Xanthocytophaga agilis: one gene and its partner. The protein of the gene in region 1 interacts with the protein of each later gene in a pairwise test. Links are inferred from orthologs where the notes say so. Each region holds a gene or a part of one and is shown on either strand. Other genes may lie near its edges.

What was found.
Region 2: the proteins of topA (region 1) and QNI22_RS21105 interact in binary tests that used the Escherichia coli proteins (3 or more experiments, as listed by UniProt). The link is inferred for Xanthocytophaga agilis from one-to-one orthologs.

What each region holds. Positions count from the first base shown.
Region 1 is NZ_JASJOU010000001.1:1,215,535-1,221,408, forward strand. What follows is about bases 994-4,092. They hold topA (type I DNA topoisomerase), read right to left. Parts: upstream 3,706-4,092; coding sequence 1,282-3,705; downstream 994-1,281. Other genes in these bases: QNI22_RS05015 (HD domain-containing protein), read left to right, coding at 994-1,231. Outside these bases: QNI22_RS05010 (SIR2 family NAD-dependent protein deacylase), read right to left, coding at 1-587; more of QNI22_RS05015, read left to right, coding at 680-993; QNI22_RS05025 (SixA phosphatase family protein), read left to right, coding at 4,100-4,606; QNI22_RS05030 (hypothetical protein), read left to right, coding at 4,753-5,874. UniProt on the Escherichia coli protein: Releases the supercoiling and torsional tension of DNA, which is introduced during the DNA replication and transcription, by transiently cleaving and rejoining one strand of the DNA duplex.
Region 2 is NZ_JASJOU010000007.1:309,185-314,869, forward strand. What follows is about bases 1,208-4,117. They hold QNI22_RS21105 (IMPACT family protein), read left to right. Parts: upstream 1,208-2,317; coding sequence 2,318-2,917; downstream 2,918-4,117. Other genes in these bases: QNI22_RS21100 (tetratricopeptide repeat protein), read left to right, coding at 1,208-2,274; QNI22_RS21110 (tetratricopeptide repeat protein), read right to left, coding at 2,905-4,117. Outside these bases: QNI22_RS21090 (FAD-binding and (Fe-S)-binding domain-containing protein), read right to left, coding at 1-292; QNI22_RS21095 (Rid family detoxifying hydrolase), read right to left, coding at 634-1,080; more of QNI22_RS21100, read left to right, coding at 1,141-1,207; more of QNI22_RS21110, read right to left, coding at 4,118-4,407; QNI22_RS21115 (YiaA/YiaB family inner membrane protein), read left to right, coding at 4,597-4,845; QNI22_RS21120 (MFS transporter), read left to right, coding at 4,973-5,685.

The DNA.
Region 1 (5,874 bases):
TCTATGACATATTTAGGAACTTCAATAGGTACATAGTCGATTAGACCTGCAGCCGGATACACAACCAAAGAGGTACCAATCACCATAAATATATCTGCTGACAAAGCCTGAATTACAGCTTTTTCTATTAGAGGTACTGCTTCTCCAAACCATACAATATCCGGACGCAACTGCGATCCTTTCTCACAGGTATCTCCTAGCTTAATTTCCCATCCATCCATCTCATAGACAAGTGAAGGATCAACTGTACTGCGTGATTTAAATAGTTCTCCATGCAAGTGCATTACCTTAGTCGATCCGGCTCTTTCGTGCAGGTTATCTACGTTTTGTGTTACAATAACCACATTATACTTCTCTTCAAGCTTAGCCAATCCATAGTGAGCCGCATTAGGCTCTACGGTCTTAGCTTGTTTCCGGCGTTGATTGTAAAAATCAAGCACCAATCCAGGATTACGTTTCCATCCTTCAGGGGATGCTACAGACATAACATCATGTCCCTCCCATAATCCGTTGGAATCTCTAAATGTAGCAATTCCACTTTCTGCACTGATTCCGGCACCGGTCAGTACAACAATTTTCTGTTTCATAGTATAGGTGTGTTAAAAATACAGGCAGAAGACCTACCTTTGGATTACAAATATCGGTAATTATTTCTTGAATAACTTCTTTGTCTAAGTGTATGTTTTTTACAGAAGAGATCTACTATAAGGCAATGAATTTTGCCGGAGAAGCACACCATGCTCAGTTTATGCCAGGAAGTACAATTCCATATGTCACTCATCTGGCTAATGTCTGTATGGAAGTAGTCACTGCACTGACATATTCATCCAGTCACTCTTTGAATGGAGACTTACTGGTTTGTAGCGCCCTGTTGCATGATGTACTGGAAGATACACCTGTATCATATACAGAAGTAGAGGCCCTATTTGGGACAGAAGTAGCAAAAGGAGTTGCAGCACTGACACGTAATACATTATTACCAGAAGCAGAACAGATTCCAGATAGTTTGCAGCGAATTCTAAGACAACCTGTTGAAATTCGAATGGTAAAAATGGCAGATCGCATAGATAACCTGCGCCAGAATCCACTACTGTGGTCTAACTCTCAACGAAAAGCCTATCAGAATGAGGCACAATTAATATTAAAGACGCTAGGAGGTTGTAATCTCTATCTTGAAGAACAACTAAAGAAGAAAATCAATTCTTACAACCAATATCTTGAGGTAGTATAACCAGAATCAATGAAAATTCACTGATTCTGGTTTAAAGAGTCTAAAATGATTTATTTCTTCGTCTTGGTAGACTTTTTGGAAGTTGATTTCTCGCCAGCAGCTTTTGTTGTCTTTGTGGCTGCTTTTGTTGTTGTTTTTGCAGCAGCGCCTTTCTTGGCGAAACGACCTGTTTTAGGCTTGCTATCAGCTTCTTTTGCCAATTCAAGACATTCTTCCAGGGTCAGACTTTTTGGATCTTTGCTTTTCGGTATTTTTATATTCTGCTTACCAATAGCAATATAAGGTCCAAAACGGCCATTCAAGATCCTCACATCCGGATTGCCTGGAAATTCCTTTATCGATTTTTCAGCATCTGATTTTCGTTTTGCCTGAATAATCACAATAGCTCTTTCATCATCTATGCTATAGGGATCATCTTCCTTGCCCAACGAATAGTATTTGCCATCGTGCTGGATATAAGGACCAAACTTGCCAATAGCTACTTTCATTACTTTGTCTTCATAACTACCAATTTCACGAGGAAGCTTAAATAATTCCAGTGCTTCTTCTAGGCTCAACCGTTCCATAAACTGGCCTTTTTTCAGACTGGCAAAACGTGGCTTTACATCATCCTCCATTTCTCCAATCTGGACATACGGTCCAAATTTGCCAAGTTTTACTGAAACAGGCTCACCTGTTTCCGGATGTGTGCCCAGCGAGCGTGACTTGCCAACAGAAGATCGTTGTATCTCATCTGTATTCTCAATCTTGCGATGGAAGCCATCATAGAACTTTTCCAGCATTTCTTCCCAGATCATTCGACCCTGCGCAATCTCATCAAAATCCTTCTCTACAGTAGCTGTGAACTTAAAATCTATAACATCTGGAAAGTATTGTACCAGAAAGTCATTCACAATCATTGCTACGTCGGTTGGGAACAACTTAGCTTTTTCTGCTCCAAATATTTCTTTTTTTGAATCTGTACTAATACTATTGTTCTTCAGCGTAATCTCTCTATACGAACGCTCTTTTCCATCACGATCTTCTTTCACCACATATCCCCGCTGCTGAACAGTAGAGACAGTTGGAGCATACGTAGAAGGACGTCCAATACCCAACTCTTCCAGCTTCTTTACCAGACTCGCTTCTGTATACCGTGCAGCAGGACGAGAAAAACGTTGAACAGCTTTCATATTATCCAGTTGCAATTGTTGACCAATCGTCAACGGAGGAAGCATTGCTTTGTTTTCCTCATCGTCCTCATCAGTAGACTCAATATACACTCTTAGGAAACCATCAAACTTGATTACTTCTCCTGTGGCGATCAGTTCTTCTTTTAAGACTCCATTGGCAGGTGAATTAATAGAAATAGTAGCTGTTGTCCGTTCTAACTGAGCATCTGCCATCTGAGAAGCAATTGCACGTTTCCAGATCAGTTCATACAAACGTTGCTCATCCCGTGAATCATTGATTGAACTAACACTAAAATCAGTTGGACGAATAGCTTCGTGTGCTTCCTGAGCTGAGTCTGATTTAGTTTTGAAACGGCGTGTTTGTAAGTATTGCTTACCAAAGCTATTTGTAATTTCAGTTGCTGCTTTTGTCAAAGCCTCTTCGGACAGATTGGTTGAGTCCGTACGCATATAGGTAATTTTACCAGACTCATACAGTTTCTGAGCAATCATCATTGTTTTGGAAACCGAGAAATATAATTTCCGGCTTGCTTCCTGTTGCAATGTAGAAGTGGTAAATGGAGGTGCAGGTGTACGTTTTGCAGGTTTGGTCTCCAGATTTTTTATCTTGAAAACTCCATTCAGGCATCGATTCAAAAAATCCAGTGCATCTGCTTCCGTGTCAAAATTTTTAGGTAATTCCGCGACTAGAGTCTTCCCTTTTTCTACCTGAAATAAAGCTGAAACCTTATAAGAAGATTTTGTTTCAAATCCTTCAATCTCACGTTCCCGCTCTACAATCAACCGCACTGCTACCGATTGTACCCTTCCCGCTGACAATCCCGTTTTGATTTTCTTCCAGAGCACAGGTGATAATTCATATCCCACTAAACGATCCAGAATCCGGCGTGCCTGTTGGGCGTTTACCAGATCCAAGTCCAGACTTCTTGGTGACTGAATAGCATTTAGAATGGCATTTTTAGTAATTTCACGAAAAACGATTCGTTTGGTTTTATTTTCCTGTAAGTTCAGAGCTTCTTTCAAATGCCAGGAAATAGCCTCCCCTTCCCGGTCATCGTCAGTTGCCAGCCACACTACCTCTGCATCTGCTGCTAATTGCTGCAACTGATTAACCAGGTCCTTTTTATCATCGTTAATCTCGTAAGTAGGCCGAAAATGATTTTTCACATCAATGGCTATTCCTTTCTCAGGCAAATCACGCACATGACCAAAACTTGATCTTACAGTGAAATCTTTTCCCAGATACCCTTCAATCGTTTTGGCCTTTGCGGGCGATTCTACAATGACTAAATTTTTGGTCATACTCAATTTATTTCGTTATATATTTATATATTTTCAGGTATTGGGTAATGATGAAATTACCAGAAATTTATGGTACCTGTGTTTACTAAATAATCAGGCTAACACCAAAAGGAACCATTAGGTTTACATCAATGCAGCATTAAAACAACGTAAAATACCTGAAATCCAACAATAAATTTAAAGCTTATTTTTTTTGAATGCCAAATTTGCACAATTTCCGTTAAAACATCTATGGTAGAACATATCTATGTAACTACCAGACTTGCAATATTTTACACTATATATATATGACAAATACAGCATTTGGGGAAACATCTTTCTGCATAAAAATTTTAATGCAAGATTTTTCTCATTTGAAGGATATTGTATTACTTGGCGTTCTGTTTCAGACTTTATGAATAAACATCTTTTTATTGTACGGCATGCCCAGGCAGTTTCTGGGGCAGCTGGTCAGCGTGATTTTGACCGTGAATTATCCTCATCTGGAGTCATTGAAGCTTGTAAAATGGGAGGGCATCTAAAAAAACTGGGAGTCAGTCCAGATCTGCTTTTTGCCAGTCCCGCAATACGAGCCCTTTCAACAGCTCAATATATGGCAGAGCAGTTAGGATATGATACGGAAAAAATAATTGTTGAGAATGCGTTATATGAAGAATATGCCCTACAATCTTTCATTGAAATGATAAGTGCTATTCCAGAAGATAAAAAATCCGCTATGGTTGTAGCACACAATCCCAAACAAACTTATCTGGCAGAATATCTCACACATGATGATATAGGAAGCATACCAACAGGTGGAGTCGTTCATGTAATCTTTGAAAACCAACGATGGGTAGAAATTACAGGTGGTTCCGGAAAAATGGCATGGTTTGAATATCCTGAAAAATTAAATAGCTTATAAGCTACAAAAAAGGAAGCGATTCTTTCACACATTATCCCATTTACTAGTCAGGTAAGTAATGCATCGTATTTACCTGACTGGTATTATTGCAAATATCAGCTATTTTAGTAAACTACAACTATTCAACAAATCTACTATCTCACTTCATGGTACGACAATCTTCTTCACGATCGATTATTCACTACATAGCCTCTGCCTTCCTGGTATATGGAACATTTTCCTGTTCCAGTGATCCTACAAACTTTGTCGTTGAATCCAAAGATCTTACCCCTTTTCATACCCAATATGTAGCCAAATCAGAAGCTCCTGTGGCTTCGGATTCTATCTCTGTATACATAGATTATTCCAAAGGGATGCATGAAGGAATGATGTCCTCTATGGATTTTATCAAGGATTTACTGACGATTGTGAATAGTCCAAAAACTGTTTATTTCAAGGCAGGCACAAATGATATTCCACCCAGAATCAATATTAATGCTACCGAAAATATTCCCTGGAACATAAGCAACTATACAGAAACCCGTTCGGTACTTGATGAGCCTATCCGTCAGATCACCCAGGATAATCGCACTGCTGTATTTATTACAGACTTCGAACTGGTAAAAGGCAAACAGGAATTGCAGATTGTACAAAATGGAAAAACATTCCGCACTAGCATCGACATTTCTACCTGGGCAGTGAATGAGTTTGAAAACTGGCTGAAACAAGGCAATGCCATTGATGTGTTTGCTCAACCATTCACCAAACAAAATTCCTGGGTACCTCAAACCCAGACCCAGCACATTTATATTCTGGTATTTACACCCAAAGCACTGATCCATGAACCTTCGGCATTGGTTAACCGTCTTCAAGAGAAACAAGGTCGTTTAAAACATTTTCGGTTTTCAGCAGAAGATATTGCGCTAACAAACAAATACAAAGACAAAGCGAATGAAGGTGGAGCAACTGAAAATGCTGTACCGGATATGGTACAGGTAAATTTCCCAATCTTTGAATACTATATGTTCAAGCAAAAAGATTTGTTTAAAATTCCTGAGTACAGCGAAAAAGACACTCGTTTTCTGAAAAATCTGTTTCTGGCAAATGCCCCTGTAAATTATCCGGATCTGCAACTGGAAGCAAAAGTATATGATATTACCAGCGAGTACCAGAACTACTATGACGCAGTGAATCCGGTAGAGGGTGAAAAACCTAAAAAATACAGTTATAACGCGCCAGGTGCATCTGATGACATTTTTGTATTGGATTTTGATACAAAGAAAAAAGAG
Region 2 (5,685 bases), on another replicon or contig:
CATTTATTTCCAGAATCTTATTCAGATACTTGGACATATCCACTACCAGTCCACTACCTACTACCTGTCCGGCAAGAGATGTACCGGCAGTACGTGGAATCAAAGCTACTTTTTCCTTACGGGCAAAAGCAATCAGCTTTTTGATATCATCGATACTTTTGGGAATAGCCACTGCCAGAGGCATTTCACGATAAGCAGACGCATCAGTGGCATATAGGGTACGAATGGTATTATCAGAATAAAATTCGCCTTCTAATTGTGCAGACAGGGAGCGGAGTTTTTCGGTAATCATTTATTCAGAAATCTGGAGACAATGGTAAAAGTGAGTAGATTCACTTATGAATCACAAATTTAAAACAGAATGTTAAAAAAATAGATTTCATCGGGAATAATATTCGGCAGACACGGCGGATACCCAAATTACATGGTTATGTCCTATAACTTTCCCAGTTTTGTATTATTTACGAGTAAAACAGGAATATATTTTACTTTGAAAAGTACGTCCATTGCGTTGATTAATTCAAAGCCTGAACAAAGCTCAATTTGTCCTAACGCAACGGACGTACTTTCAATATGAATCCGAACGGACGTTCGAACCAGTTCCTTTCTATTTAAAGAGATTCATTCTCTTCTTTATTTCTTCAGCACAGCCACTACTGCAATCTCTACATTGGCTCCACCTGGCAGGCTTACGATACTGATTGTTGTACGGGCAGGAGGATTAGTACTGAAATATTTGCCATAAATTGCATTCATTTTTGCAAAATCATTCATATCCTTCAGATAAACTGTAGCATTCACTACATTCGTCAGATCCAGATTGGCAGCTTTTAAGACAGCTTTGATATTCTCAAGGGTCTGGGTTGTCTCCTGTTCAATACCACCTTCTACCAGTTTACGGGTTTTAGGATCTACACCTGTCTGCCCTGCTCCAAAGAAAAATCCATTAGCAATTACTCCCTGACTATATGGACCTACAGGTAGTGGGGCTTCTTCTGTTTTCACAATTTTTTTTTGTGCAAATACCGCTGATGTACTTAGAACAGTAATAAAGAAAATCAGAAAGGGAATCTTTTTCATAGGTTTGTACGTTGGGTTTTGTTATAGAAATACAATTTATATTGCTTAAAATCATCTGAAATGATCAGACTGTCTCAAAAGTATTATTTTTTTGTAATTATATTCTCATTCCTGTTATCTCCTGTACAAGCACAGATCCTTCAGGATAATGAAGTTCAGCAGTGGATTCATGAAGGACTTGACAAAATGTACAATTTTGAGTTTGCAGAAGCCAACCCCATCTTTGAGAAAATTCGCCAACGTTATCCCCAGCATCCAGTATATCCCATGTTAAAATCGCTGGAAACAACATGGAAAAATATTCCGATAGGAGAAAATAAAAATGTGATTGCTACCCACAGAGCCTATCTCAATGAAGTTATCAAACGGGCAGAAGTGCTGCTTGATAAAAATGATAAAGATCCGGAAGGCGTATTTTTTGCGATGGCAGCTCATGGATTTCTGGCATTAAGCCACTCAGAAAGCGATGAAATGACATCCGCAGTTAATGAAGCTCGCAAAACATATGGACACCTGAAAGACGGTATGAAAATGCTCAACCAATATGCCGATTTTTATTCTCCGGTAGGTGTATATAACTATTATGTTGTGAAGTATCCGGAAACACATCCTGTTGTCAAGCCTTTTATGATTTTCTTTGCAGATGGTGACAAAGCATTGGGATTGAAACAACTGGAAATTGGTAGTCAGAAAGGTATATTTACCAAAGTGGAGGCACTTTTCTTTCTGCTTCATATCTATATAAAACATGAATATCAGGCTGGTAAGGCCTTAGCCTGTACTCAGCAACTTATTACCCGTTATCCTAATAATATTATTTTTGCCATGCGTCATGCTGAAATGCTGCTTGCCAATGGCCGATATGATGAGGCTGAACCCTTTATAACACAGGTAGGACAAAACAAGGATAAAGTTTTTCAAAGTACAGTTGCAGTATTCAATGGCATTATTCAGGAGAAACAGACAAAGAATTTACCTCAGGCAAAGATCTATTATCTGAAGGCTACTACTATGAACGCTCTTAATGTGCGTTATAACAATGACTTTCTGGCTATGGCCTATGCAGGTTTGGCACGGATTGCCATAACTGAAGGAAAGAAAGATATTGCAAAAACCAACTACAAAAAATGTCTGGAACTTGCAGAATATGATAGCACTATTGCAGAAGCCAAAAATTATATGAAGAAGAATTAGAATTCGCCGGAAGGCTCCTAAACCTGAATGTAAACCAATCACTATGTCAGATACCTATCTTACCATTGCTGCACCAGCGGAAGGATTATACAAAGAAAAAGGGAGCAAGTTTCTGGCATTTGCCTATCCGGTTCGTACGGAAGATGAGGTTAAAACTCATCTTGCCCAACTTCGTAAAACATACTTTGATGCCCGACATCATTGCTATGCCTATATTTTGGGTGCTGACAAAACCAAGTACAGAGCAAATGATGATGGAGAACCTAATCACTCAGCTGGAGATCCGATTCTGGGCCAGATCCGTTCCCGCAATCTGACAGATGTACTGGTGGTAGTAGTGCGTTATTTTGGTGGAATAAAGCTGGGAGTTAGTGGTCTGATCCAGGCGTATCGTACCTCAGCTTCTGAGGCATTGGAGACTGCACAGATTATAGAAAAGATTGTGACGATGCCTTTTTCCATACAGTTTACCTATGAACAGATGAATCAAGTAATGAAGCTTCTGAAAGACTACGATGCAGAGATTCTTTCACAAGACTTTCAACTAGTTTGCAACCTTACAGCAGCTGTTCGCAAAAATCATTACACAGAGTTACTGGGTAAATTTACCTTCCAACAGATAGAAGTTCTTCAAGAACTTTGAACTAACTCAAGCAACACATCATAGTATTTACGTTTCAGCCATTTAGCCTTGAGCCATGCATAAAAGTGCATAGCCTGCAAATCTTCCTGCTCTACAGGTAAAAATACAAAAGCAGCCTCTACTTTCTGATGGAATACATCATCTGTAAAAGTTTCCGGATGCTCTACCAGCTCTTTCACAAATTGCATATACATCCGGATATTACGTGAACGCTTAAGAAGCGCCTCAAACGTAGTCTCTATAGACCGGATTTTATTTACGACCAGATCTATATTTCCAAACTCATACTGGATAATCAATTCACTCAGATTCTTCCTTAACACCCATTCCATTCCCATTTTCTTCTGACACCACTGATCTGAGTGAGGAATAGTTAGTAGTAAGCGACTTGCTTTGCCATACTCCTCTTGTTGAAAATAGTAAAAGGCAAGGTTGATCTGTGCATTCAACTGATCCTTAATAGATAGCGATTTCCCCTGGTTCTTCAGCAACTCCTCAAGCAATACTATAGCAGCATCTCGTTTGGTATCATACATATAATTGGCTGCCATTAACATCACATACTTCGGATAAAATTGCCCCCAATAACTTTTCTGAGAATCCTGTAACAAAGCATACAATTGTGTCAGATATACTGTAGACTCCTCAAATTTCCGATTACGATATAATGTCTGCGCAATCATATACAACATCCGAAGCTGGATATATCCATGTCTTAATTCAAACGTAGTTGCGTTGTACTGTTGAATAACATACGGTTCAAATGCATAATAGTCCTTCCGTACCAGTACTACACTTCGGGCAATATTGACTAGTTTATACAACATTGCCGGACGTTTGCTTATAACAGTGGTCAACTGATACTGCGCTAGAATGGTTGATATAATAGATTCAAAGTCAGGCACTGCCCCGGTTTGTCGGGCCTGACTCAACTGTTTGGTAATCAAAGCTTGTGCAATCACAGCCCGTTCTTCTTCTTCACAGAGAGGTTTATTCTGGTTACGCTTTTCTATAATAGATTCCAATGGATCGGCAAATTCACTATCAGATTTTTCAAGTTGAAAATGGTAGATAGTATTTAATAAATCAAAGTGATCATTTCGTATAGCTATCTTTTCAGCTTTACGAAGCATATGCCAGGCCGTTTTTTCTACTCCCCGATCAAACAGATATCTTGCCAAAGCCAGTAACTCAGACACGGAAGCAGTTGCAGATAAATCAAACTCTCTGCTCTTCAGCAAAATAAAATCTGCCAGTTGTCGCATCAATCTCTTTCGCAATGCATGATAGGCCACCAGATTAGGTTTCTTTCCATACAAATACATGGGGATGGATTTCTCCTTGTCTGGCAGATTTTGTTTTTCTGCGAGCAATCGAAACAAGTCAATATCCTTTCGCTCTTGCTTTGATTTCAAACGCTGCAGGTAAGCCGTGAAGTCCTTCTGATGTTCTGAAGGCATAGCCTCTATAATACTTTCCAAATTGTCCATGAAATTACAAGTAAAACACGAATATAAAGCAATAGTTTTAAAGTCCTTTTCACAATCACCAATACACTGTATATCAATTATTTAAATTATTTTACAAAATATTAAAAAGTCCTTTTTGTAGAGAATTCCGTTTGATTTAGGGTATCCACACAGTATATCTTTGAATCGTTAACTAAAAACACACACAAAATGGAATCTAAAAACACAGTAGTCAATAAACCCACTCCAATGTACCGTTTTCAGGTATGGTCATCTTTTGTTTTATCTTTCTCATTGATGGTAATTGGTATTTATCATCTGCCAGTAGAGATATGGATCAAAGGATATTTAATTATGGGTATTATATTTACCGTTGGTTCTTGCTTTACGCTTGCTAAAACGATCCGAGATGACTTCGAATCGGAAAAAATAGAAGGCAAAAAGTATGAGAATTCCTGAAAAAGATGCTTCTTATCAGCCTTATATATCTTAGTGTCAGGTTCCTCCGCAAATGGAGGAATTCTTCTGACCCAGGAAATACATCTTTGACAAGCAAGACAGAAGCAAGGAGTTAAACTATCCTGATATGAAAACAATCCAACTGCCGGAAAAAAACAATCCTAAAGTGCTCAATGCCTGGTGTAGTTATGACTGGGCCAATTCAGTCTATAATCTGACTGTTACCTCAGCGATCTTCCCTATTTATTACAATGGTGTCACTTCGGCAGCACCTCCAGATGGTTTTGGAAAAAATGCGAATGGAGAGACAATGATCGATTTTCTAGGCTTGACATTTGACAGCCAGGTATTGTACTCTTATGCTATCTCAGCATCCTTTCTGGTAATTGTTTTTCTGGCACCTATTCTGTCAGGTATAGCAGATTATAGTGGAAAGAAAAAGAGTTTTATGCAGTTTTTCACCTATCTGGGATCAATAGCCTGTCTGGGACTTTTCTTCTTTAAGGGACTTAATATTGAATATGGCATTCTATGTGCCTTTCTGGCAAGTATAGGATATGCAGGCTCTCTTGTATTTTACAATGGCTTCTTACCCCAAATTGCTACACCTGATAGGATGGACAAAGTTTCAGCTCGTGGTTATTCGATGGGATACATTGGCAGTGTTATACTCTTGGTGCTTAATTTAGTCATGATATTCTTTCATGAAACCTTTGGCTTAGCAACAAGGGAGATTGCTACCCGCACATCTTTTCTGACAGTAGGTATCTGGTGGATTGGATTTTCACAGATTGCCTTCTATTATCTGAAAGATATTCCTACCAATCATTCCATAAGTAC